Regions from separate parts of the Nitrosomonas sp. Is35 genome, predicted to be linked through region 3. Evidence: riboswitches for the same ligand, from Rfam matches in the RefSeq annotation. Region 3 holds a riboswitch; each other region holds the start of a gene.
The links. A riboswitch is a leader RNA that binds a small molecule or an ion and turns the genes downstream of it on or off. The one in region 3 is predicted to bind cyclic di-GMP.
Positions count from the first base shown of each region.

Region 1: another riboswitch for cyclic di-GMP. It lies ahead of R2083_RS12965 (hypothetical protein); the one in region 3 lies ahead of R2083_RS03725 (hypothetical protein).
Region 2: another riboswitch for cyclic di-GMP. It lies ahead of R2083_RS12170 (S8 family serine peptidase); the one in region 3 lies ahead of R2083_RS03725 (hypothetical protein).

Region 1 covers NZ_JAWJZH010000001.1:2,769,674-2,777,665, reverse strand. Annotated here, with positions in the region: gene R2083_RS12980 (NAD(P)H-dependent oxidoreductase) at 1-263, opposite strand, end outside; gene R2083_RS12975 (hypothetical protein) at 347-1,393, opposite strand; gene mgtE (magnesium transporter) at 1,531-2,973, opposite strand; cyclic di-GMP riboswitch class I at 3,318-3,404, shown strand; gene R2083_RS12965 (hypothetical protein) at 3,515-4,873, shown strand; gene aroE (shikimate dehydrogenase) at 4,962-5,780, opposite strand; gene R2083_RS12955 (TonB family protein) at 5,819-6,649, opposite strand; gene R2083_RS12950 (ribonuclease catalytic domain-containing protein) at 6,844-7,992, opposite strand, start outside.
Region 2 covers NZ_JAWJZH010000001.1:2,584,354-2,592,345, forward strand. Annotated here, with positions in the region: gene R2083_RS12155 (porin) at 1-616, shown strand, start outside; gene R2083_RS12160 (hypothetical protein) at 724-1,179, opposite strand; gene R2083_RS12165 (VOC family protein) at 1,741-2,121, shown strand; cyclic di-GMP riboswitch class I at 2,336-2,421, shown strand; gene R2083_RS12170 (S8 family serine peptidase) at 2,678-4,471, shown strand; gene R2083_RS12175 (hypothetical protein) at 4,532-5,008, opposite strand; gene R2083_RS12180 (hypothetical protein) at 5,046-5,378, opposite strand; gene R2083_RS12185 (hypothetical protein) at 5,532-7,992, opposite strand, start outside.
Region 3 covers NZ_JAWJZH010000001.1:829,274-837,265, forward strand. Annotated here, with positions in the region: gene R2083_RS03710 (hypothetical protein) at 1-60, shown strand, start outside; gene R2083_RS03715 (hypothetical protein) at 122-1,213, shown strand; one part of gene R2083_RS03720 (IS5 family transposase) at 1,409-1,724, shown strand; one part of gene R2083_RS03720 (IS5 family transposase) at 1,724-2,172, shown strand; partial or broken gene R2083_RS15380 (transposase) at 2,611-2,772, shown strand; cyclic di-GMP riboswitch class I at 3,344-3,430, shown strand; gene R2083_RS03725 (hypothetical protein) at 3,536-4,882, shown strand; gene R2083_RS03730 (mannose-1-phosphate guanylyltransferase/mannose-6-phosphate isomerase) at 5,357-6,808, shown strand; gene R2083_RS03735 (aminotransferase class I/II-fold pyridoxal phosphate-dependent enzyme) at 6,838-7,992, opposite strand, start outside.

The DNA of each region.
Region 1 (7,992 bases), 1.9 Mb from region 3:
TCCGGACTCACCATGACATAACCATCCGCGGCTGCGATCTTGTCCGCCAAGGCTTGGAGTTGAGCGGGCGCTTTGCCTCGCGCATAAGAAAAGTGCGGTTTGAATAAGATACCTAGATCAAAATCCAGCGGATCGATCAGTTCCACTGAAATGTCGCCTTGGTGAAGCTGTGCCACGCAAGCTGTTGCGACTCGCAGGCCAAGCCGGGGTGGGTTGGGTGGGGAGCTGTCGCGAACTGTGCCAAGGAAAACTAGGAATTTCATTAGTATTCTAAGTCCATATTATTATGAGAACATGGTGACGAGCTAAATGGCATAACTTATTGCATTTTTGCTTAAGAATCTTGTTAGCCTTTGAAGTCTGGGTTGGGTTTTATTATGAATTGCCATAGAGGTAACTTCCTCCCTTTGAAATCATTGGGTATCTCAATCGAAAACACGCTAGGTTCAAGTTTTGTATCCAAGGCAATGACACTTTTTTCATAAATGGTTTCTTCATTGTAAGCACTGCTTATCATTGAACTTAATTCACCAATCATTGAAAAGATTTGATCCTCGGGTGGGAAATCTGGTGAAAAGGTAAATCTTACTCCCTTAAAGGTTTTGCCATCAAAGAGTGCTTCATTGCCTTGCTCTCTCCAATTTCCAAATCGCATTAAGTAGAATGCAATAGATTTCTCTGTATCATCAGACAGTTCTCTGCCAGCGCAATATAGCTTCACATCACCAATGATAAAATTTACTTGCCCTACTTCATCAATTGATGCTGCTTTATTATCATCAGCAATCAACTCAATTACCAAGTTAGGTTCTGTCGCAATTGTGCGATCGCCAAGTAAAGACATTTCGTTCTTGGCCATAGCATTAACAAAGTCTGTCACATAACGCGTTTTCTGTTCCAAGAGAGAAGACTTTGACAAAAGAAACCATTTGTTTGATCGGGAATAATAAATTGCAAACATTAGGGGAATTGAATGAATATTTGCGTAGTTCTCGAGCTTTTCTAAGTATTTCTTATTGAATGGGTATGGAGATTTAATATTTGGGAAATGACAATTTTTAACCTCAATGAAAATTTGTTGCCCATTATTAAGTATTACTCTGTAATCTGGGGCTAATATATTTTGCTCCGATGAAAATGTTTCTCCACTATCTTCTTGCTTTATGAATTGACACTGACCTAAGGCGCCGGCAACATGTGCGAACAGTGATTCTACGCGTTTACCATAAATGAGAATCGGATTGTCTTGAGAGGATTTCAATGAGCTACTAATGTGTTTGATAAAGTGATCTACATCTTCTTGCACAGACAGTTTGTAATTGTGCTTAAGCCCCATTGCAGTGAAGAGATCTATCACTTCAAATTTTTCAGGGTCTCTTTTTACACGTTTCAAATAAGCCTCCAATCAAAGTCATACTTGCGAGTAATTCTTAAGCCTGTGTATATCTACTATGCTTAAGAATATGTAACAGCTAGGTAGTGATTAGTTTGAATACAGCTGCATAGTGATGTAGATCTGATCTAACCTGCTTATAACAAGAAAATCGTTGCCAACCCTAGAAAAATAAAGAATCCGCCACTATCCGTCACAGCCGTGATCATCACGCTGGAGCCGATGGCCGGGTCGCGGCCGAATTTGCGTAGGGTTAGCGGGATTAGCACGCCGAGAAGCGCGGCGAGTAGCAGGTTCAGCACCAGCGCCAAGGTCATGACCAGGCCGAGTTCGGCGTTCTGGTAGATGGCGAAGGTGAACAGGCCGACGATGGTTCCCCACAGCAGGCCGTTGACGATACTGACGCCGACTTCCTTGGTGATCAATTTCCAGGCGCTGCTGGTGTTGATTTGATCGAGCGCCAGCGCGCGCACGATCATGGTGATGGTTTGATTGCCTGAGTTGCCGCCGATGCCGGCGATGATCGGCATCAGCGCGGCCAGCGCGACCAGTTTTTCGATGGAATCTTCAAACAGGCCGATGACGCGGGAGGCGATGAACGCGGTGACCAGATTGACGGCCAGCCACACCCAGCGGTTTTGCACGCTTTTTAACACCGGCGCGAAAAGATCCTCTTCTTCGCTCAAACCGGCCAGATTCAGCGCTTCGTTCTCGGCTTTGTCGCGGATGAAATCGATGACGGTGTTGACGGTGACGCGGCCCAGCAGTTTGTCGTTTTCATCCACCACGGAAGCGGAAACCAGGTCGTAGCGCTCGAACGCATTGGCCGCTTGCTGAGCGACATCGTCCGGTTGCAGTTTGATGATTTCGTTGGTCATGACATCGGCAACCAAGGTGTCCGGATCGCTGACGAGCAGGCGGTTGATCAGCAACACGCCTTTCAATTGTTCATTCCGGTCGACCACGAAGAGCTGGTCGGTATGATCGGGCATTTCGTCCAGCATGCGCAGGTAGCGCAACACCACCTCCATGCGGACATCTTCGCGGATCGTGATGACATCGAAATCCATCAAGGCGCCGACGGAATCTTCCGGGTACGACATGGCGGCGCGTAGTTGTTCGCGTTCTTCCACGGGGAGCGAGCGGAAAACGTCGTCCATGACTTCCTGCGGCAAATCGGGCGCAAGGTCGGCGATTTCGTCGGCATCGAGATATTCCGTCGCCGCGACCAGTTCCTGATTGTGCATGTCGGTAATCAGCGAGGCACGGACGGCATCGGAGGTTTCCAGCAGCACTTCCCCGTCCCGGTCGGTTTTGACCATGCTCCAGATCAGCAACCGGTCTTCCAGCGGCAGCGCTTCGAGGATCAGCGCGATGTCGGCGGGATGGAGCTGATCCAGGAAAGCTTGCAGCTCGGACAGATTTTGTTTCTGCACCGTCGATTCAGCCAGCGATTCATCCGGCGCATCCTGCAGATTCACCAGACCTTCGACCAGCTTGTATTTGCGTAACAGAAACGTGACCTGCTGCAGCGGCGTCGGTGAATTGTCCTGATCGTTGTTGTTGTCCGTTTCTGTCATAACAGGTTTGCGCTAGTGAGGCAGCTTTCTCGTTGGGAATAAATTCAGCCTGCTTATACGCTGAATAGTTTGCAATTTGATGACCGGGAAGTATAACCGTCCGTGCTATGTCAGCACCAACAAAATATTGGACGGCTAACCGGGGTCGTTCCACTTTTTTGTATTTTTACTATGCGGCGCTGACCGTTCTTGTCGCCAGCTGACAAGAAACGTCACCTACTCTTTGCTTGATTCCTGCGTGCCCATGATAAGAATACATTTAATGTATTTGTTAATTGTATTTTCATTAATTGTCGACCGGCAAATTCTTGATTGGCACAGTTCCTGCTTATAGATGGTTCGTAGTATGAAAAAGGCAAACCCTGCGAAAGCAGGGGACGCAAAGTCACTGATCTAACGGGCCAATGCCCCAGGATGGCAGGACTGCCAGATAGCTCTTGTCTTGATCACCGCAATGATTCGACAAGTATCGAACGAAGTAATGTTGATACAAGCATATCCACGCAGTTCCGTCCTTTTAACGTTAAGGAGGAACCCTAATATGAATTTCAATCATCAGAAACGACAAACTGCCAATCCGCTGGCAACGGATGACGCAACAGAGTTAATGAGAAACGCCGGAACAAGTTACATGACCAAGCTGAGTGCTGGTGTAGTGCTCATGATGCTGGTATTGGCGGCTGCTCCCGTCACCCATGCGGCCGGTCTGCTGTTTAAATCTAACTTTGGCGCGGGTATATCGCTTGGAGCACCCTATGGCTTTGCTACTAAAGGGGCTTATCAGGATATTATAGGTACAGATAAAGAAACTGGTTATAGCTGGCCGGTCTCTGCTCTAGGTGCAAATTTCTCGGGTGTGCAACTGATTACTGTCGATCCTATTACTTCTACGACGATCGGAGATTACATCAGTGGTGAAATCAGATCAGTAGCTGGGCCAAAAGGGGAAGCGGTTAATGAGCTTTTTCAACAAGTGAAAATAACCGGCGAGTTGGGACGAGCTGGTTCACAGGCGCCACTGCTGATTAGAAGACCATGGACGATAGGTGATGTGAATGATTTGTACATTACTTACTGGTTTAAGTATCAGGCTAATTTGGAAACGCAGCTGGATAATACGGTTTCGTCCGCGAATTGGCGGTCACAATTCACACTCAAAACTGGGGGATACAATAACACTGGAGAAGGTGATTATCGAATGAGTGTGACTGTGATGAAAGGAACTGATGACAAACTCTATTGGTTAACAAAGGGTGATAATTTGGGTGGCGTATTCCCCACCAGGGTCGACTACTGGAGTGAAGAAAATCATGTTGTGCCAGTGCCGATAGATAAATGGTTTAAATTTGAAGTTTACTGGCACCGGTCAAGTGGCACTGATGGACGCTTCTGGGCAGCGGTCGATGGCGAAGTGATAGCGGATTACCACGGGCCAAATATGGGTGATTACAATCTTCCTATAACCCGGATTTTTGTGAGCAATCCGTATAGTGGCGGTCATGTGTCAGTGGATAATCACATCACCGGATTGGAGATATGGAATGACTTCCCTTGTGGCGATGGAGTGTCTTGCTTCAGCGCGGATTCTGTTGCTCCGACTGTGCCCTCTTCACTTCTGGCGGCATTAAAATCGACTACAACCACGACGAAGGTAAAAGGTAAGACAAGAACTATTTCCTCTGCATCGGTTTCGCTATCCTGGAATGCATCCTCCGATAATATCGCTGTTGCGGGGTATTACATCTACAGGAATGGAACAAAAATTGCAGTTAGTACTTCAACGAGTTATTCAGATTCACTTGGAAATGCTACTGGGTCTATTTATAGTTACACAGTGAAGGCTTTCGATGCGATGGGTAATATATCGACAGCCAGCAATGTAGCTTCGATTGTTTATTAGAGATTTTGCATGGTGATTACGTTTGCCGATCAGGTGCGTAATCACCGTATTTCTTGGATTATTAGGTCTGCATGCTTGGTGAACTGAATCAAATTAATAATTTCAACTGTGCAATGACGGGTTTTGTCTGAGGCCTGATCCCGCGCCATATAAAGAAAGACTCGGCCGCTTGTTCAACCAACATACCAATTCCATCGGTTATCTGTTGCGCGCCATGTTGCAGGGCGAATTTGAGAAAAGGAGTTGGTTCATGCTGATACATCATGTCGTAGGCGAAAGTCGCCTTTGCAAATACATTAGCGGGTAATTCAGGCAGTGCATTGTGCAGGCTGGCGGAAGTAGCATTGATGATGATGTCAAAATGCTCATCGGCGAAAAACATAAAATCGCCTGCGGCAATGTTGCCATAAGTGTTGAACTGTTTCCGTAGCGCTGCTGCTTTTTCAGGGGTACGGTTAGCGATTGCCAGCAGCGAGGGCATATGCTGCAGCAACGGTAGGATGACGCCCTGTGCGGCACCACCCGCGCCCAGGAGCAGTATGCGTTTTCTCGCGATGGGAATTCCCAGATTGGATTCGATGTCGCGCACTAGCCCGATGCCATCGGTGTTGTCACCGAGAATTTCGCCGTTTTCAAATTTAAGTGTATTGACGGCCTGTGCGATGCTTGCTCGTTCGGTTAAACGGGTCGCCAGTTGATAGGCTTCCAGCTTAAATGGCACGGTGACATTCAATCCCTTTCCGCCTCGTTGGTGGAAGTCTTGCACGGTTGCCTGAAAACCATCCAGCGGTGCTAGCAAGGCCACATACTGCATGGCCTGGTTCGTTTGTTGTGCAAAGGCGGTATGGATCAACGGTGACTTGCTATGTGAGACAGGGTTGCCGATTACGGCATAAGAATCAAGCATGGCTGGTATCTCTGATTAAATTTCCTAAGACTCAACAATTATTGACTCAGTAACATATCGGAAGCTGCGAATACCCAGGTACGGGTGATGTGCAAAATATCCGTGTCCTGGCTTATATCCGGTGGAAAGGGCGCGAATCCATTTTGCCCGGCGAGTTTAACGATATTGACAGCCGCTTCGTCGAGGATTTTTTCTCCGGATGAGCGATTGATTTCAATCGATTCCAGACTGCCATCGGCGCGGATACCGACGGTCAGTTGCAGGTTGCCATAGAGCTTTTCTTTTCTGGCGGCTTCCGGGTAATTCAAATTACCGATACGTTCGACTTTAATACGCCAGTCCTCAACGTAGCGGGCGAATCGGTACTCTTTGGTACGCGCGCCGACAAATTTGCGTTTGGGGCGTTTCTGATAACTGTCATGGTCTTGATCGATCTGTGCTCTCAGGCGGGCGATATCCAGGCTGCGCAACAGTAAGTCGGTCGAGTCGATTGCGACCGATTTGCTTTCCGATTCGTTCTTGTGTTCCTTGGGCAGCTCGATCTGGGGCGTTTCGCTGGCAGCGGCCATCAGCTTCTTGGCTTCTTGCTCCAGTTGTTTAACTTTTTGCTGCGCAATACTCTCAGCGATAACCGGTTTGTTTCTTGGTAGTACCGGGAACGGCGTTTTTGCCCGGCGATCCTCTTCCGTGTTGCCTCCGCCATCCAGATTATCTTGCGCCAGTAATTGGGATTCTTTCGGTTTTGTCTGTGTCTTGTTGTTAACCAGCACGACTTCCAAGGATGAGGCAATCTTGTCGGATTTCAGTTGCGGAAACTGAAAAGTCACACCGAAGAATACAAGGGCATGTAACAACAGAGAAGCCATCATCGCGGCAACTAGACGATGGCTCTGTAAGTACTGATAACCAGCCAGCGCTAAAGGTGAAGTTGCGAGAGTTTGAGTGATCACAGCCTAAGGGTTAAACCTTGAGTTAAGTCTATACGCTACAGATGATTGCATTATTTTAGGCAACAACAATGGGCTTGTCACATGATTCATGCAGATTTATGGAAGATAGGTCTTTATGCATCCAGTTTTTGCAAAAATTCCGCATGCAAGGTGCGTTCCAACAAGTCGATCCCAGATAATTTAAGTTTGACATAAGCACCCGGCGCCATCTCAGGCAACGAAGGAACTCGCGCGACGAAGGGGATATGATCGAGTTTTACTAAATTTTCCTTGATAACCTGAGCGTTCACGGTTTGAATCTTTTCCTGCAATAACCAGCGCAGGCACCAGTAACGTTCCATGGCACGCTGGAATTCGCCATAAATCCCGTAGGCTGTTTCAAAGTCGCGCATGGCGATTAAAAGGCTGTTGCTGTCCTTGTGGTAGGGTGGTGCTTCATTGCGTAGCATGGCGATGAGTTGCCTTTGATTGATCAGATCGACATACCGCCGCATCGGAGAACTGCTCCAGGCGTATTGGGAAACGCCCAATCCTTGGTGAGGTGCGGGAGAGATGCCCATTTTCACTTTGCCATTGGTTTGGCTGCGAAAAATACCGATGATACCGGCATCGGTGAGTTGTTTGCCCCACTCCGTATTCACATAAATCATCAATTCGGATACGACCTTATCGATCGGCGAACCGCGTCTGCGCTCGCTGATCGTGACATGATCGCCATTGATTTCAAAGCTGTAATCGACTTTATCGCTATTACTGTCATTGGTTTTGCCACGCTGAATTTCCATTTTGCAAGCAAATTTCCATAAGAGACTCAATTCTTTGCTGAAGGTATGCGTGAAATCGCCTTTGTTTAAAGCGGTTTCGTTGAAATGCTGCTCCAGCGCATTGTTGCGCAGGTTTGCGACAATGTTGATTTTTTCAAGCCGGCTTTCAGTAGCCGTGACGGTGAAATCATCCGATACATCCAGATACAAGGACAGGACCGGGCACAATTTGCTTTCAGCCAACGTAAAGTGATTGATCACCGCATCTGGCAGCATGGTGATTTTTTTTCCGGGCAAGTACACCGTGGAAAGTCTGGATGAAGCGGTTTTGTCGAGTGTTGATTCAGGGATAATTCCCAATGCCGGTGCTGCAATATGAATGCCGATGCGGAAACTTCCCAAAGGCAATGGGGTTACGGAAAATGCGTCGTCAATTTCTGTCGTTGAGGCATCATCAATACTGAATGCCGCAACATTGGCTACCGCTAAATCAAGCGG
Region 2 (7,992 bases), 1.8 Mb from region 3:
TTTCACCTGGAAAAGTGATAATCAGACCACATCGTTCAATGCCACCGGCACTTACGGCGAAACTTCAACACACAGCAGTGAATCGTGGGGAATGTTTAACCTCGTACTGCAACACAGAATCAATCCCAGAACTTTATTGGTCTTGCATCATGTGCATGGGTTCGCGGACGGCATTCTATTGAATAATCTGAAATACGCCAATGTCGTCAAAGATGCCCAGTGGATGGGGTTGGTCACGCATCTATATTACGACCTGACCGAAAATGTATCGATCGGATTTCGTGGCGAGTGGTTTCGCGACAGAGACGGATTTCGCAATCCTTCGCCATTCCGGGTCGCGGCGGCAACCAATATCGTCAATGGCGTACCGGTAAGCTATGCGGGAAATATCAACAACGTTACGGTTGCACCTGCGGACTATTACGCGGCAACGGTGGGAATGAACTGGAAAGCGGCTAAGACGCTAAAACTTCGCTGGGATCATCTGAAGAAGCTCACCATCCGGCCGAATATCCGCTATGACAGTGTCGATGCCTATCGTACTGTTGCGTACAAACCGTTTGCTGGCCATAAGGATCAAATTTTGTTCTCACTGGATTTTGTGCTTCCCTTCTAAGAAACAGTTTTAAATCAGCGTTGTGACTGGAAATCGATGTTGCAGGTTTTTTGTTGCAGGTCTTAAAGACCAACCACCGAAAAATTCGGTGGTTGTTCGTTACTTACTCAAAGGCCTTTGTTCACAGAACTCTCTGGACTCTTTGAAGTGAGGTCACGATCTTGATTAGCTTTCGCTTTATTTATTACTTTGCCCTTTTGCTCTAACGCCATTTTTCTATGGAAATCAGCATGTATCTGAATTTCCCGCAAAGTCTTTTCGTATTCACGAACGTTTGCTTTTGCATGCGATTGAGCTTCTAGTCCTTGTCTACCAAAGTAATAAGGATGCGCTTCATACTCCTTGAGAACTTTTTTATTCTCCCGCAACCTTGCTTTGGTTTCTCTCCCTATATCCTCATAATACTTGACTAGAGCATCATGATCATTATTGGAAATTCCGACCGGCGCAGCGACGGAACTCATTTGTGCGCAAGCGGATAAGATGGAAATTGTTAAGAATAGTGAAAATAATTTCAGTGCTTTTTTGATGGATTTTTTCCAATCATATATCAATAATGTCATTTTAACTCCTCCAAGGTTCAGTGTAGGTTGGGAAAACTTTTGTGTATGACTGCAATGCCATTGCACTCGACATCATAGAAACCCTCCGCGCTCGGGCGTTTGTTGAAAAAATCACGACACTTGTGATCATATTTCTCTCCTCCATTAAATTTATTAATCAGAAAAAAACTATAGTTTCTTGGTAAGGAAAATAGTGCGTTTTACCAATCAAAGCCACAGTTCCCGTTGTAGTTATCATTAACCACAATCCATTCAAGGTCATGAAATATAAGACCTTTTTCAATGGATGATAAATTTTATCATAATCAAAAATGAAAGCCAACAAAATATCTGACTTTTTTACTCGGGAATAGTTCAGGAAGGAAAAACAGCATAAAAAACACTAAAATAACTCAACAAGTAAATGTTCTACATTTAGATAGGTCAGTGGTAATCTTGTTCAATGCCAATCCGATTGATTGAACGTTTGGATACCCAATAGAGAATCAAGATCGAGAATATTCAAGCCTTGGTTAAGCTAACAATCCATTCGAAACTTAAGTACTCAAAGGAGAAATGCATATGAACAATAATCCCGTAGGCTGGTTTGAAATTTACGTGCAGGATATGGAGCGCGCCAAGCGTTTTTATGAATCGGTGTTCCAAACAAAGCTGGAACAACTGGATAGTCCTGCGGGCATGCCGGTTGAGCTGTGGAGTTTTCCCATGCTGAAAGGTCAAATGGGCGCATCCGGCGCGCTGGTCAAAATGGCAGACGGGCCATCCGGCGGAAATGCTGTGCTGGTCTATTTTTCCTGTGCGGATTGTGCTGTTGAGGCTGCTCGTGCAGCCTCTGCGGGAGGGCATTTGATCCGTGAAAAAATGCCCATCGGCCCCTATGGCTTTATCGCTTTGATCCGGGACACCGAAGGCAACATGATCGGCTTGCATTCAATGCAATAACTTCCGTTTCTCTCAACCGCAATAAAAAAACCCCGCCACATGCAGCGGGGCATCAAACCGGATTAAATTGAATTATTTGTTATGTACCCCGGCGCAATTTAACCACCTTTATTCGCCCACCTTAGAAATACTCCCTAAAGTATTCTCTCTATAAACCGAAAACAGAAAACGAAATCTTGCAGAAGAATCATTAATTTTCTGCACGTCTCGAATCATTTGAAAAGGGCAAACCTCGCGAAAGCGGGGGGCGCAAAGTCTAGGTCTACAGGGCAAACGCCTTAGGATAGCATGACTGCCAGATTATATTGTTTGCTAAAACACAATATCAGATCTAGTCAAGAGTGGATAAGCATATAACACATGACTACATTTAGCAGCTTCTCTCCAAAGTCTTCCCTGATTTTTAGAGGAATAATCCATGGGAAGTAACAAACAATCCCTACAAACCATACCTTCATCACTACCTCACAGCCACCAATCACATTTTCTAAGTACCCATAGACCCAGCCTAACGAAACGCACAGTCACAGCTACTTCTCAGATTGGAATATTTCTTTTGACAGCATCATTATCTGTTACTTTAAATGCTTCACCACCAGAACAAGCAAATGATCACGCCATAGACAATCGCTCTAGCACTGCATCAGCCCAAAGTGTGCATTTTAAAAGCAACACTACAAAAGAATGGGCGAAAGGTCGGATTCTGGTAGTGCCACGTGCCGGTCTTCCTGCACAAGCTTTTGCAAATATTCTGAAAGATCATGAAGGCAAGGCCAGAAAAATTGGACAAAGCGAATTGTATATCGTTGATGTACCGGAATATTCTGAAGAAGGCATCGTTGCCACGCTTCAGCGCCATCCGCACCTTAAGTTTGCTGATCTTGATCACGCCGTTACCCCGGCTTTTGTTCCCAATGATCCAATGTATACCAATGCATGGCAGCACCCCATAATTGGGTCACCAGCTGCATGGGATATTACTCAAGGCAGCGGTATTACCATCGCAATCCTAGATACTGGGATTGATAACACACACCCTGATCTTGCCTCAAAACTAGTATCGGGCTGGAATTTTTATGATAACAACTCAAACTTCTCGGATGTGCTAGGCCATGGAACCGCTGTCGCTGGTACTGCTGCGGCAGCAACCAACAACAGCGTTGGTATAGCAGCAATCGCCGGTCAATCTATGATCATGCCCCTCAGAATAACTGACTTGAATGGCATAGGTTACTCTAGCACGATATCTCAAGCCCTGATCTATGCGGCGGATCACGGAGCACGTGTAGCTAATGCCAGTTTTGAAGGACTTTCTAGCAATCTATCCATTCGAAATGCAGCACAATATATGAAAGATAAAGGAGGTTTGGTAACGGTTAGCGCCGGAAATACCGGAACACTGGAAAGCTTCACGGTCACTACGAGCATGCTAGCAATAGCAGCCACTGATTTATACGATAATAAAGCAAATTTTTCGAGCTATGGTGATTACGTTTCACTAGCGGCGCCAGGGCAAAATTTCTATAGCACCCGGCTTGGCGGCGATTATATGCCGGTAGCCGGTACTTCTTTCTCAAGCCCATTAACTGCTGGCGTTATCGCACTCATGATGTCTGCCAATCCACAATTGGGCAGCGTTGACATCGAAAATCTGCTTTTCTCCACAGCCGTTGATCTCGGCGCAGCTGGTAAGGATGTCTATTTCGGTTATGGCCGAGTTAATGCCGCTGCTGCGGTACTGGCTGCAAAAAATGCAACGCCCAAAATCGACTCGACAGCTCCTGCAATCTTCATCATCGATCCACTCGGCGGTGCCACTGTTTCCGGGTTGATTCCTGTCGATGTCGATGCAACCGATAATACCGGCGTGGCGCGCGTAGAACTGTGGATCAACAATACTAATATAGCCACGGACACTTCATCCCCATTCGCGTTTAGTTGGGATACGGCAGGAGCACCGAATGGAACCGCAAAAGTTGAAGCGCGCGCCTATGACACAACCGGAAACTTGAGCACCACCAACATCTCGGTCAATGTTAGCAATTCGATCGTGACACCCAGTGTGGACACACAAGCTCCAGCAGTTACCATCGTAAACCCCGTTGCAGGCAGCGTCACCGGAACCGTCACCATCAGCACCAGTGCATCTGACAACAGTGGTCCGGCCGGCATTAAGCAATACATTTACATCGATGGCGTACAAGTTACCACAGGTACTGGAAGCACCTTATCGTATAGTTGGAGTACCCGCTCCAAGAAAGTGAAAGCGGGATCACACACCATCCAGGCAATCGCAAAAGATGCAGCTGGAAACTCTTCTTCGGCTTATGTAGCCGTGAACGTCAAATAGAAGCACGCAACGGATGAATTAATGATCCCCCATAATCATCTGGGGGGTCGTTTTTTAGCGCTAGTGTGTCTTCTTGGACCAAGGAAACCGGAAACCGCCTTTTCCACTTTCTTGTTTATCGCTTTCTTCCTTGGGTATCGCATCGGTATCCGATTTTGTAACCACGGATTCAGATTGTTCAACCCTTTTTTGCTGTACTGCCGGTTTATGAACATTGGGACTCAAACCCAATAATTGATTCAATTGCTGCGACAACTGATTTGCTGCATCGACACTAACCGCCATCCGGCAAGACATTTTTGCAGTAATCGTATCCGATATCTTTTCACCCGAAGCAATTTTTTGATTCAATAACTGCATGGTTTGCGGATCCATGAACCCAAAATCCACCATGACCACACCCTGCCCGTTCTGTACTGAAGCCAAATTGGCATAAATAGGTTGCGCTGTCTGCTCTCCTCCCTGCATAGCGACTTTTACTTGCAGCGCATGCCCAGCGCCATTTGTTTCAGCCGGCATATCGTTTTTTTCTGTCATGCTTTTTCCTATCTAAATAAAGCCTGCACTTTTATTTTCAGGCTTTTCTTTGAAAGAGCTGATTCAATTGATGCGCTAAATTGGTAGCAGCCTCAACGCTAATCGCCATTCGGCAAGACATTCTAGCACCAACCGCCTCAGGTGCTTTCTCACCTGAGCGAGCCAGTCGATTTAATGCGTTGATCGTTTGCGGATCAAGAAATCCAAAATCGACAATCACCACGCCTTGCCCGCCTTGTACGGAAGTAAAATTGGAATAAAGCGGTTGACCCGTATGCTCACCTTGCTGCATCCGTATGTTCACCTGCATCGGCTGAGCTCCGGCAGGATCTGTTTTAATTTCTTTTTGTGCATCATTATTGTCTGTCATTAGATTCCCCAAAAAATCTAGTCAATTAGATCATTTTTGCTATGCCTTGAGTCCCGAGTAATCAGAAACAAGTAGTATAAATATTTTAAAAAACCCCTCCCAGCAGTTAGCTAGAAGGGGTTTTTACTATCCATCCGAGAATAATTTTCTGCTTTAAAGCAAAGCGTCTATTGTAGGATTGGAACCCACGATATAATCAAAATTGACCTCCACAAACTTGGTAGGACCGCCCCAAGTAATATTTTGATACGGTTCCGTGGCATCTTTAACGCCATCCTTATCTTGATCCCAGAAAGCTGTGTAACTTGCTGATTTACCAGGAGCACTGACTGTCATGAATTCCCAGCCATCAGCATCGGTAGTTGCCGAACCGACTTTACTGCCTTTACTATCAAGCAGAATTACATTTTGCCCACCGATCGGATTATGATCATCAGCGGTATGGATAAATCCGCCCACACCTTTCAGATTCTTGAAAATATTCTGATTCTGAATCGTATCCTGACCCAGTACGCTATTGATTAAACTTGAAAATCCGTAACTACCAAAATCTTCAATCGTTTGATAAGGATTTCCAGAACCCGGTTTCATATCGTTACCACCGGTACTGTCTACAAACTTAGTCCAAGGACCTGTTTTTTCCAGACCGTAATCCAAATGGATATTCGCGTAAATGAAGCCAGACGCAGGGACAGTCACATCAAGCGAAGCGGTATAAATATCACCGAATCCAATTTTTCCATCGCCATTGGTATCTGTGAAGCTACTAATTGCAATTTGTTCTTTACTAATTGCAATTTCACCGACCGGGTCGAAACTTATCATACCGTTGCTATCGGTATGTATGTCAACACCGCTATAAACATGAATCGGTGTTGCACCTTGAGTCACGAATGGATAGGGAATATTTAATTTGATATGAGCAATATCACCCGCATTTCCCGTGGCAAATGCATTGTAATAGAACTGCCCCGGATTACTATCCGTTACCTTGTATGTACCGCTGCTAATCCAAGGTGTCGGCGTGGCTATCAAGTTAAACTGCTGTCCCGCTACCGCAGAATTGGTATCAAATTCACTTAAAGCAGAGTTCGTAACATAACCCGATTTAATAACGGTGGCAGTATCAGTGTCTGAAACTGCTGTATTTTCATCATCATGCCCATTTACCGTCACTTTATTCACTAAAGTACCAACATTACTTAAATCTACGCCAGTCTTGGTATAAGTGAATGTAAACGATTCATCCGGATTCAATACAATCGGATTACCACCATTTGCTACCAAAGCGGCCGAAGTCAGATCTCCCAGTTTGTCATCAATCACCGAGGAAACTGTGATGGGATCGGTAGAAACATTGGTTGATGGAGCCGTGATCGTATATTGATACGTCAATGTGATATTAGTATTTCCATTCGCTGCTTCCATATCATGGAATATATTATCCCCATTGGCATCTACCAGTTTATCCACCGTGATTGTCGGTGTGGCGTTAGTAAATGTGACCTTTGCAGTATCAGTTTCAGTATCAGAGTTATCATCATCATCACTGGCCTCCGCTGTTACCTCGTTAATAAGAGGCGAATCAACGTTCCCCGCTGCAATCGTAGTAGCTAACGTGTAGACCCAGGTTTCATCCTGATCGAGCATACCATTACTATTTGTATCACTTCCAACTAGTAGAGTACCCAGATCAAGAATGTCACCGAGCTTGTCATCACTCAACGAATCCAAACTCAATGCTTCCGCATTATGACTGGTTATGGCGTAGCGATAGGTCACTGCCTTATTATCAATACCCTCTGAGACTGACTCACTATCATTGAAGCCAGTGCCGGTTGACGCATTACCGTCACCGTTGACATCAACGGTTTTGATTACGCTGATTTCAGGCAGAATATCCAGCGCCGTCACCGTGTGATCATCGGTATCACTGATCGTCGGTGTGCCTTCATCGTCGTCTTTGCCTTCTACCGTCACCGTGTTGGTGTGCTTCTCACCGGCATTCAGCTCCAGATCGCCCGTCGGGTCAAAGCTGAAACTGAGCGATTCGCCCGGATTCAGTACGATGGCCGTTGCACTTGGATTCGCTACTTTGTAGGCTTCCAGCGCCGCAGCAAACAACGCGGTGTTATCCGCCGCACTGAAGGTGTTGTCGCTCAGTGAGGTGACCGTCACAGGGTCGGTCGATGCATTCGTGGCATCCGCCGTGATGGTGAAGTTGTAAATTACGTTTGCTTCGCCTTCGCTGATCGTCGCAGGGCCGCTCTTGTCTATCGTGATCTTCGCAGCCACGTCCTCACCGGTTACGGTGTGATCATCGGTATCACTGATCGTCGGTGTGCCTTCATCGTCGTCTTTGCCTTCTACCGTCACCGTGTTGGTGTGCTTCTCACCGGCATTCAACTTCAGATCGCCCGTCGGGTCAAAGCTGAAACTGAGCGATTCGCCCGGATTCAGTACGATGGCCGTTGCACTTGGATTCGCTACTTTGTAGGCTTCCAGCGCCGCAGCAAACAACGCGGTGTTATCCGCCGCACTGAAGGTGTTGTCGCTCAGTGAGGTGACCGTCACAGGGTCGGTCGATGCATTCGTGGCATCCGCCGTGATGGTG
Region 3 (7,992 bases):
GGTCTGGAAATATGGAGTGGTTTTCCGTGCGGTGAAGGAGTGTCATGCTATTTAAAATAAAAAAACAGTCAATCTTTTTCATTCCTTAAGAAATAGAACTCGATCATACTGAGAAGGCCACATGCGTATCAATGCTAAGACATTACAATTAGTTAAGAATTGTGTGACATTGGCAAGTGGAGAGTCACCACATAAACAATCCGATACAAACTCCTTTATCCAATTCGGTACAGGCATAGGGATATTCGCACTGTTGCTGTTTACTGTTTCCGGTTTTTTTACTCCATTTGCTCGTGCAGCCGACTTACTATTTAAATCTAACTTTGGCGCTGGTATATCACTCGGGACACCGTATGGTTTTGCCACTAAAGGGGCTTACCAAGATATTACCGGTACGGACAAGGAAACTGGCTATAGCTGGCCGGTATCTGCTTTGGGTGCCAATTTCTCGGGTGTGCAATTGATTACTGTTGATCCTATTACTCCTTCGACGATTGGAGATTACATCAGTGGCGAGATCAGATCGGTAACAGGGCCATATGGTGAAGCGGTTAATGAGCTTTATCAGCAAGTGAAAATAACCGGCGGGCTGGGTCGAGCAGGCTCGCAAGCACCGTTGTTGATTAGAAGGCCATGGACGATAGGTGATGTCAATGATTTGTATATTACCTACTGGTTCAGATATCAAGCTAACTTAGAGACACAACTGGATAATACAGTTTCATCCGCAAATTGGCGGTCACAATTCACACTCAAAACTGGGGGATACAATAACACTGGAGAAGGTGATTATCGAATGAGTGTGACCGTGCTGAAAGGGCTCGATGGCAAGCTCTATTGGATGACAAAGGGTGATAATGCTGGCGGTGTATTTCCCACCAGAGTTGATTATTGGCAAGTAGAAAACCGTGCTGTTTCAGTGCCGGTAGATAAATGGTTTAAATTTGAAGTTTACTGGCACCGGTCAGGTGGTACTGATGGACGCTTCTGGGCAGCCGTCGATGGCAAAGTGATAGCGGATTACCATGGGCCAAATATGGGTGATTACAATCTTCCTATAACCCGGATTTTTGTGAGCAATCCATATAGTGGTGGTCATGTGTCAGTGGATAATCACATTACCGGATTGGAGATATGGAATGGCTTCCCTTGTGGAGAGGGTGAGTCTTGTTATAGTAGGGGGTCAAAAGTATATCTGACTATCGGTGAATAGTGTCCTGTAGTGGTCAGATAAGCGAAGTGGACTTACTTGTAAGAAAACTCAGTACTGTTTACAGAAAGGTTGATTAAAATAAGCATTGAGTATTATGAGGGCTGGCATTATTCAAGCTCTTATGAGGCTTAGCAGTGTTGTTGAAGTCAATGAAACAGACTAGGGCCTGTTAACGCTATTTGATATAATTTGGTGATGGAAATCACCGAAACTCAATATCAACAGATCGAGCACTGCCTGCCGCGTCAGCGTGGCAACGTCAGCCATTCCAATCTGCAAGTTCTCAATGCCATTCTTTACGTTGCCGAGCATGGCTGCAAGTGGCGAGGACTGCCCAAGCGATTCGGCAACTGGCATACCATCTATACCCGCATGAATCGCTGGGCAAAGAGTGGTGTACTGAGCCATGTATTTGGGCAACTTCAGCATCAGCAAATCATCCGTATCCGTATTGAAACTGTTTCGCTGGACAGCACCAGCATCAAAGTCCATCCCGACGGTACGGGTGCGTTAAAAAAAACGGCCCCCAATCCATCGGAAAATCTCGAGGTGGATGGACCACCAAAATTCATCTGGTTGCCGCAGATTCCAGAACAACCATAGGCTTTGCCCTCTCGCCCGGTCACGCCCACGATGCGCCAGAGGGCAGGCAGCTTTTGCTTTCCCTCGGTCCCGTCAATACGCCCACCTACCTGCTGATGGATCGTGCTTATGAGGGCGACCAAACCCGGCAACTGGCACTAGATTTGGGTTACATCCCGGTTGTTCCGCCCAAAGCAAATCGCTTGTCACCCTGGGAATACAACCGTGCCATGTACAAAAAACGCAACGAGATCGAACGATTGTTCAGAAGGCTCAAGGGATTTCGCCGCATCTTCTCCAGGTTCGATAAGCTCGATGTCGTCTTCATCTCCTTTATCCACTTCGCTCTCATCGTCGAAGCAATCAGATTGTGTTAACAGACCCTAGCTTGACTGGGTCAACTTATCGCTAAACAATTTTGAAAGAAAATCAAATGACAGGTAGATTTTTATTTTTTCTCACAGATCTAGCTGTTTAGTCCCACGGCATGCTGGGATGGAGCAACTCCACCTCTAAACCTTGAATCTATGAATTGTTCAGGTTTTCTTACAGCTTACATTAGCAAAATTACCTAATGGAAAATTCGGAACAATAACTTTTCCCAAGTTTGAGTCTGATTCTCGAAGCCACTACAGTGACATTATTTGTTAACTAATGACACGATATGTCAATGGGTTCTCGATTAGTCGTATGATATTGATTATAGGCGCTCAATTTAGTCAATCTTTTTGAGCTTACACAACCGTAAATTCCCTCTGTGTGTAGAAAAAGTTCAGTAGAATTTCGAAACCTTCTGATAACCGAGATTTACAGGATGTCAGATCGTTGCGGTACTGAAAGAAGGCACAGCTGGTATACCGGTGGTTGAGTCGTGTTGCAAGCACGGTGTTAGTTACGCCACGTACTGCCAGTGGAAGGGCAAGTACTCAGGCGTACAGGTGTCGGCGAGCTACAGCGATTACGTGGATGGAGGCTGAGAATGCCAAGCTCAAACGCATGTATGCAGTTTGGCGCTGGAGAATGCAGCGATCAGGTGCGAAGTAACCAAGCAGTTGGTGCAAGCCAGAATGCCTTTATCGGACGCTTTAACGGATTGACCGGGCTAAGGTACTTGATGCGCTCTTTTTGCCTATCTCGAGCAGGTTCAAACCATCACTGACCAGTGGCATTAATTATAACGAAAACCGTCCGCAATGAAGCATTGGGCGACACCCCGCCGGTGCAGTTCATGCCACGGTTAACCCGGGTTCCGAATCTCTATCGGACTTTGTCTACTTGATGGGGGAGCTTACGGGAGCTTACGGGAGCTTGCGGGAGGTTACGAGCTTACGACTATAGCTCGTTTTGGTGCTATACATCCTCAGAAATTTGTAAGAAATTACCGGTATTTTATTGATTTCTTGCAAACAAAACCATTACATGCGAGCGATATTCAAATTTAAATCATATCGTTATGATTTATTCAGGACTGACTGATTATCTGTGGTGGTTTTTGCGTGTCAATTCAGCGATTACTATTGGCACGGTTTATGCTGAATTAGTATCGCAACATGAAAAAGGCAAACTCTGCGAAAGCAGGGGACGCAAAGTCACTGATCTAAAGGGCAAATGCCCCAGGATGGCAGGACTGCCAGGTACGTTACTCGCTTATTTACCACGTTATATTGATGATTACCGAACGAAATAACTTTGAAGCGTATCCATGCAGTTCCATCCTTTAACTCTAAGGAGGAACATTATATGAGCACTAATAATCAAGCATTACAAGCCAGCAGTTTTTTGGCTTTAGTTATAAGGCAGTTACATGTAGAGAGAGCTAATGCTAATTGCTTTGCACGGCGTGGCGTTAACATGGTATTTATTATTATGCTATTGCTACTGACTGCATTGAGCTTTGTGACCCCGGCAGCTTATGCAGCTTCTCTGCTTTTTAAATCTAATTTAGGTTCTGGTGTTTCTCTCGGAGCGCCATATAACTTCTCAGCTCACGGAGCATATCAGATGATCAATGGCACCGATAAAGAAACCGGATATATGTGGCCGGTTTCTGCTTTGGGCTCAAATTTCTCAGGTGTGCAACTGATTACTGTCGATCCTATTACGTCTTCAACGATCGGAAATTACATTAGCAGTCAAATTCGATCGGTAACAGGACCAAAAGGTGGGGCGGTTAATGAACTTTTTCAACAAGTGAAAATAACCGGTGAATTGGGACGAGCTGGTTCACAGGCGCCGTTGTTGATTCAAAGACCATGGACGATTGGTGATGTTAAAGACTTGTATATTACTTACTGGTTTAAATATCAAGCTGATCTGGAGACACAACTGGACAATACAGTTTCATCTGCGAATTGGCGGACACAATTCTCACTCAAGACAGGGGGGTACAATAACACAGGAGAGGGTGATTATCGGATGAGCGTGACTGTAATGAAAGGAGCTGATGGCAAGCTCTACTGGATGACAAAGGGTGATAATGTGGGCGGCGTATTCCCCACCAGGGTCGATTACTGGCGTGAAGATAATCATATTGTTCCAGTGCCGATAGATAAATGGTTTAAATTTGAGGTTTACTGGCACCGGTCAAGTGGCACTGATGGACGCTTCTGGGCAGCCGTCGATGGTGAAGTGATAGCGGATTACCACGGCCCAAATATGGGTGATTATAATCTTCCTATAACCCGGATTTTTGTGAGCAATCCGTATAGTGGCGGTCATGTGTCAGTAGACAATCACATAACAGGATTGGAGATATGGAATGGTTTTCCGTGCGGTGACGGAGTGTCTTGCCTTAATTTTGATACTGTTGCTCCTACAGTGCCAGCTTCATTAGCATCAAAACTATCCAATTATGGAACTGCTTCCGGAGTTGCACTATCTTGGAGCAAGTCCTCAGATAATGTAGCTGTTGCGGGATATAAAATATATAGAAATGGGACTAATATCGGTGTAACCACTACTGCGACAAGTTTTAGAGATACTATTATGGGTAGTGCTAAAGGGGCTCTTTACAGTTATACAGTAAGAGCATTTGATGCTGCAGAAAATTTATCCGCGGCAAGCACTGCAACATTGGTAACTTATTAGTGGGATATTGATTTACCATGTGTTAAGTTAATTTCAGCAGTAAGTGCTACTTGATTTTAGATAAGTGTGTTATTTAATATCTTTTTTCAGCGATCAAATCCGCCGGAATATATTTCTGGCGGAAATTAATCGAGCTGTTTGCATTTATAGTCTTTTCAATTCGATAATTAAAGTACAAATCGTATAAAGTAGGCCATTTAGGATGTTAATTGCTGGATTCTTCCAATTTGCTGCTCAAAACAAGTATCAGCAAATCAAATTTTTGTTTAATATAATTCTTATCTCGGTTCCAGTGCTCGAATAAATTACCCAAGGATCCAGTAGAATCACAACAGTTATTAAGTCCCTATATCGAAATCTTAATGGCATAATCCACGAGAAATAAGTATATGATATATTGCAAGAGAAAAAATTTTATAAATTAATAAGTTAAATGAGTGTGAGTTAGAAAACGCTCGGTATCTTTATCCTTGAATGAATACATTAACACCTATCATCTTATCCGGTGGCTCGGGCACCCGCCTTTGGCCTCTGTCACGTGAGAAATATCCCAAGCAGTTATTGCCATTAATAAACGAGGATTCTTTGCTGCAAGCCACTGTCCGGCGTATGGATGGATTAAGTGGCGTGCAATTAAATGTACCGATGGTTGTGTGCAATGAAGAATATCGTTTCGTCATTGCTGAGCAATTACGAGTCATGGATAGAAAAGGGAGTATTCTGCTTGAACCCTTCGGGCGCAATACTGCTCCTGCATTAACATTAGCTGCGCTCGCAACCCTACGGGAAGGGGATGATCCCATTTTATTGGTCATGCCGTCCGATCATGTGATTATGGATGTGGAATCATTTCAGGCTGCTGTTTTAGCAGGTATGTCACAAGCAATGGATGGCAGGATTGTCACTTTTGGGATAACACCTGACGCTCCTGAAACCGGGTATGGTTATATCCAATCGGGCGAGTTAATCGAGCAGGGCAAAACTGCTTACCATATTGCGCGTTTTGTCGAAAAACCGGATCTGCCGACTGCGCAAACTTATCTAGATGCGGGTAATTATCTCTGGAACAGCGGATTGTTCATGATGCGGGCCTCGGTATGGCTGTCCGCCATTGGCAAATGCCGGTCGGATATTTTAACGGCTTGCCAAGCTGCTTGGGATCAGGGATCGGCAGATGGTGATTTTCTCCGTGTCGATAAGCAAGCTTTTGAGCAATGCCCAAGTGATTCGATCGACTATGCAGTCATGGAGAGAATTGCTCGGCAGGAAAGTGACTTGCCAGGTGGTGTAGTCATTCCGCTGACAGCCGGATGGTCTGACATCGGTGCGTGGAGCTCATTGTGGCAAGTGCTTCCCAAAGATGACGCGGGCAACGTAGCGAAGGGGGATGTATTATTAAATGATTGCAAAAATACCCTGGCCATTTCCGAAAGCCGTTTGGTTACCTGTGTCGGTATCGAAAATGTGATCGTTGTTGAAACTCCGGATGCTGTATTGGTTGTGCATAAAGACAAAACACAAGACGTGAAATTGGTTGTCGATATGTTGAAACAGCAAGGCCGCCCGGAAGGAAAATTGCATCGTAAAGTGTTCCGTCCATGGGGCTGGTATGACGGAATCGATGTCGGTGAACGTTTTCAAGTGAAACGTATTGTGGTCAAACCCGGTGCGGCCCTATCTCTGCAAATGCACCATCATCGCGCCGAACACTGGGTTGTGGTGCGGGGTACGGCTCGGGTTACGCGAAACAAAGACGTGTATTTGGTCTCGGAGAATGAGTCGACTTATATTCCATTGGGTACGAGTCATCGTTTAGAAAATCCCGGTTGCGTGCCGCTGGAAATGATTGAAATTCAATCCGGTTCGTATCTGGGGGAAGACGATATTGTCCGGTTTGAAGATATTTATGGACGGAAAGAGCATTAATAGAGCTTGTTCTTATATGCGCTGATAAGTTATCTATCCAATTGTTTTAGTGTTTCTTCTTCAGCATTAGTCAATAGCCTTAAGCACGGCAAATAGCCATCGAAGACTATGCCATGCACTTCGATGTGTTTTTGCGAACGTAACATACTGATCAAATATTGTGTGATAGCCTGAGTAATCACTTGCCCGGGAACCAGCACAGGAATACCGGGCGGGTAAGGCGTGATCTGATCCGCGCATACCCGGCCATTAAGACTTGAATTGACCTTGTCTTGTTCATCCAATAGCGGCATCAGTTCACCTCCACAATAAAATGCGTCACGCGGGAGATACTTCAACTCGGTGAACCGTGGAATCTCTGCCGTTTGATAAAGCCGTTGCGGCGCGCGGTTTTCACGGGAAATGCGCATCAAGGCATCGTATAACCGCGATACTTTGCTGCGGGTGGTGCCGATGGTAAGCAGCAGAGTGAGCGTGTTGAAAGTGGATTTTTCCACCTGGATATTGAAGCGCTCAAATAATTCCCGGATTAATTCTTCAACGGTGAATCCACAACGCGAAATATCCACCGTTACTTTGGTGGGATCGAGTTGAATGTCATCGAGTTTGATTTCATCCGGTAGCAGATCGGGCAGTTCCAGAACCTGAAATACGCCGGTGGAATTGATTTGCGCGCGTATTTCTTGCGCCAGTTCCAATGTGCGTGACAGCAGTTTATATCCCTCCAGCATAGCCTGCTTTCGCGCCACATCGAGACTCGCAATCATGCTGTACTGCGGACTCGTGGAAGTATGCATGTTGAAGTTTTCGCGGAACAAATGTTCGTTGAAATCGGGATCGTTGACATGAATCATGCTGGATTGTGAGAACGCCGATAGTACCTTGTGCGTGCTTTGGGTGGCATAATCCGCACCGGCTTCCAATGCAGTAGGACGGAAAGCCGGATGGAACCGGGCAAAACCATACCAAGCTTCGTCGATGATTACTTTAATCCCTTTGGCATGCGCCGCTTCAATAATCGGCGGTAAGTCATAACGTAAGCCATCGTAGGTGCAGTTGGTTAAGATCAGCGCCTGCGCATCGCTGTGTTCTTCAATCGCCTTGAACAGAGTTTGCTTGGCTACCGGCCCGTAAATATTGAATTTCTTATTGACGGAAGAATCCAGATAAACCGGGTGCGCACC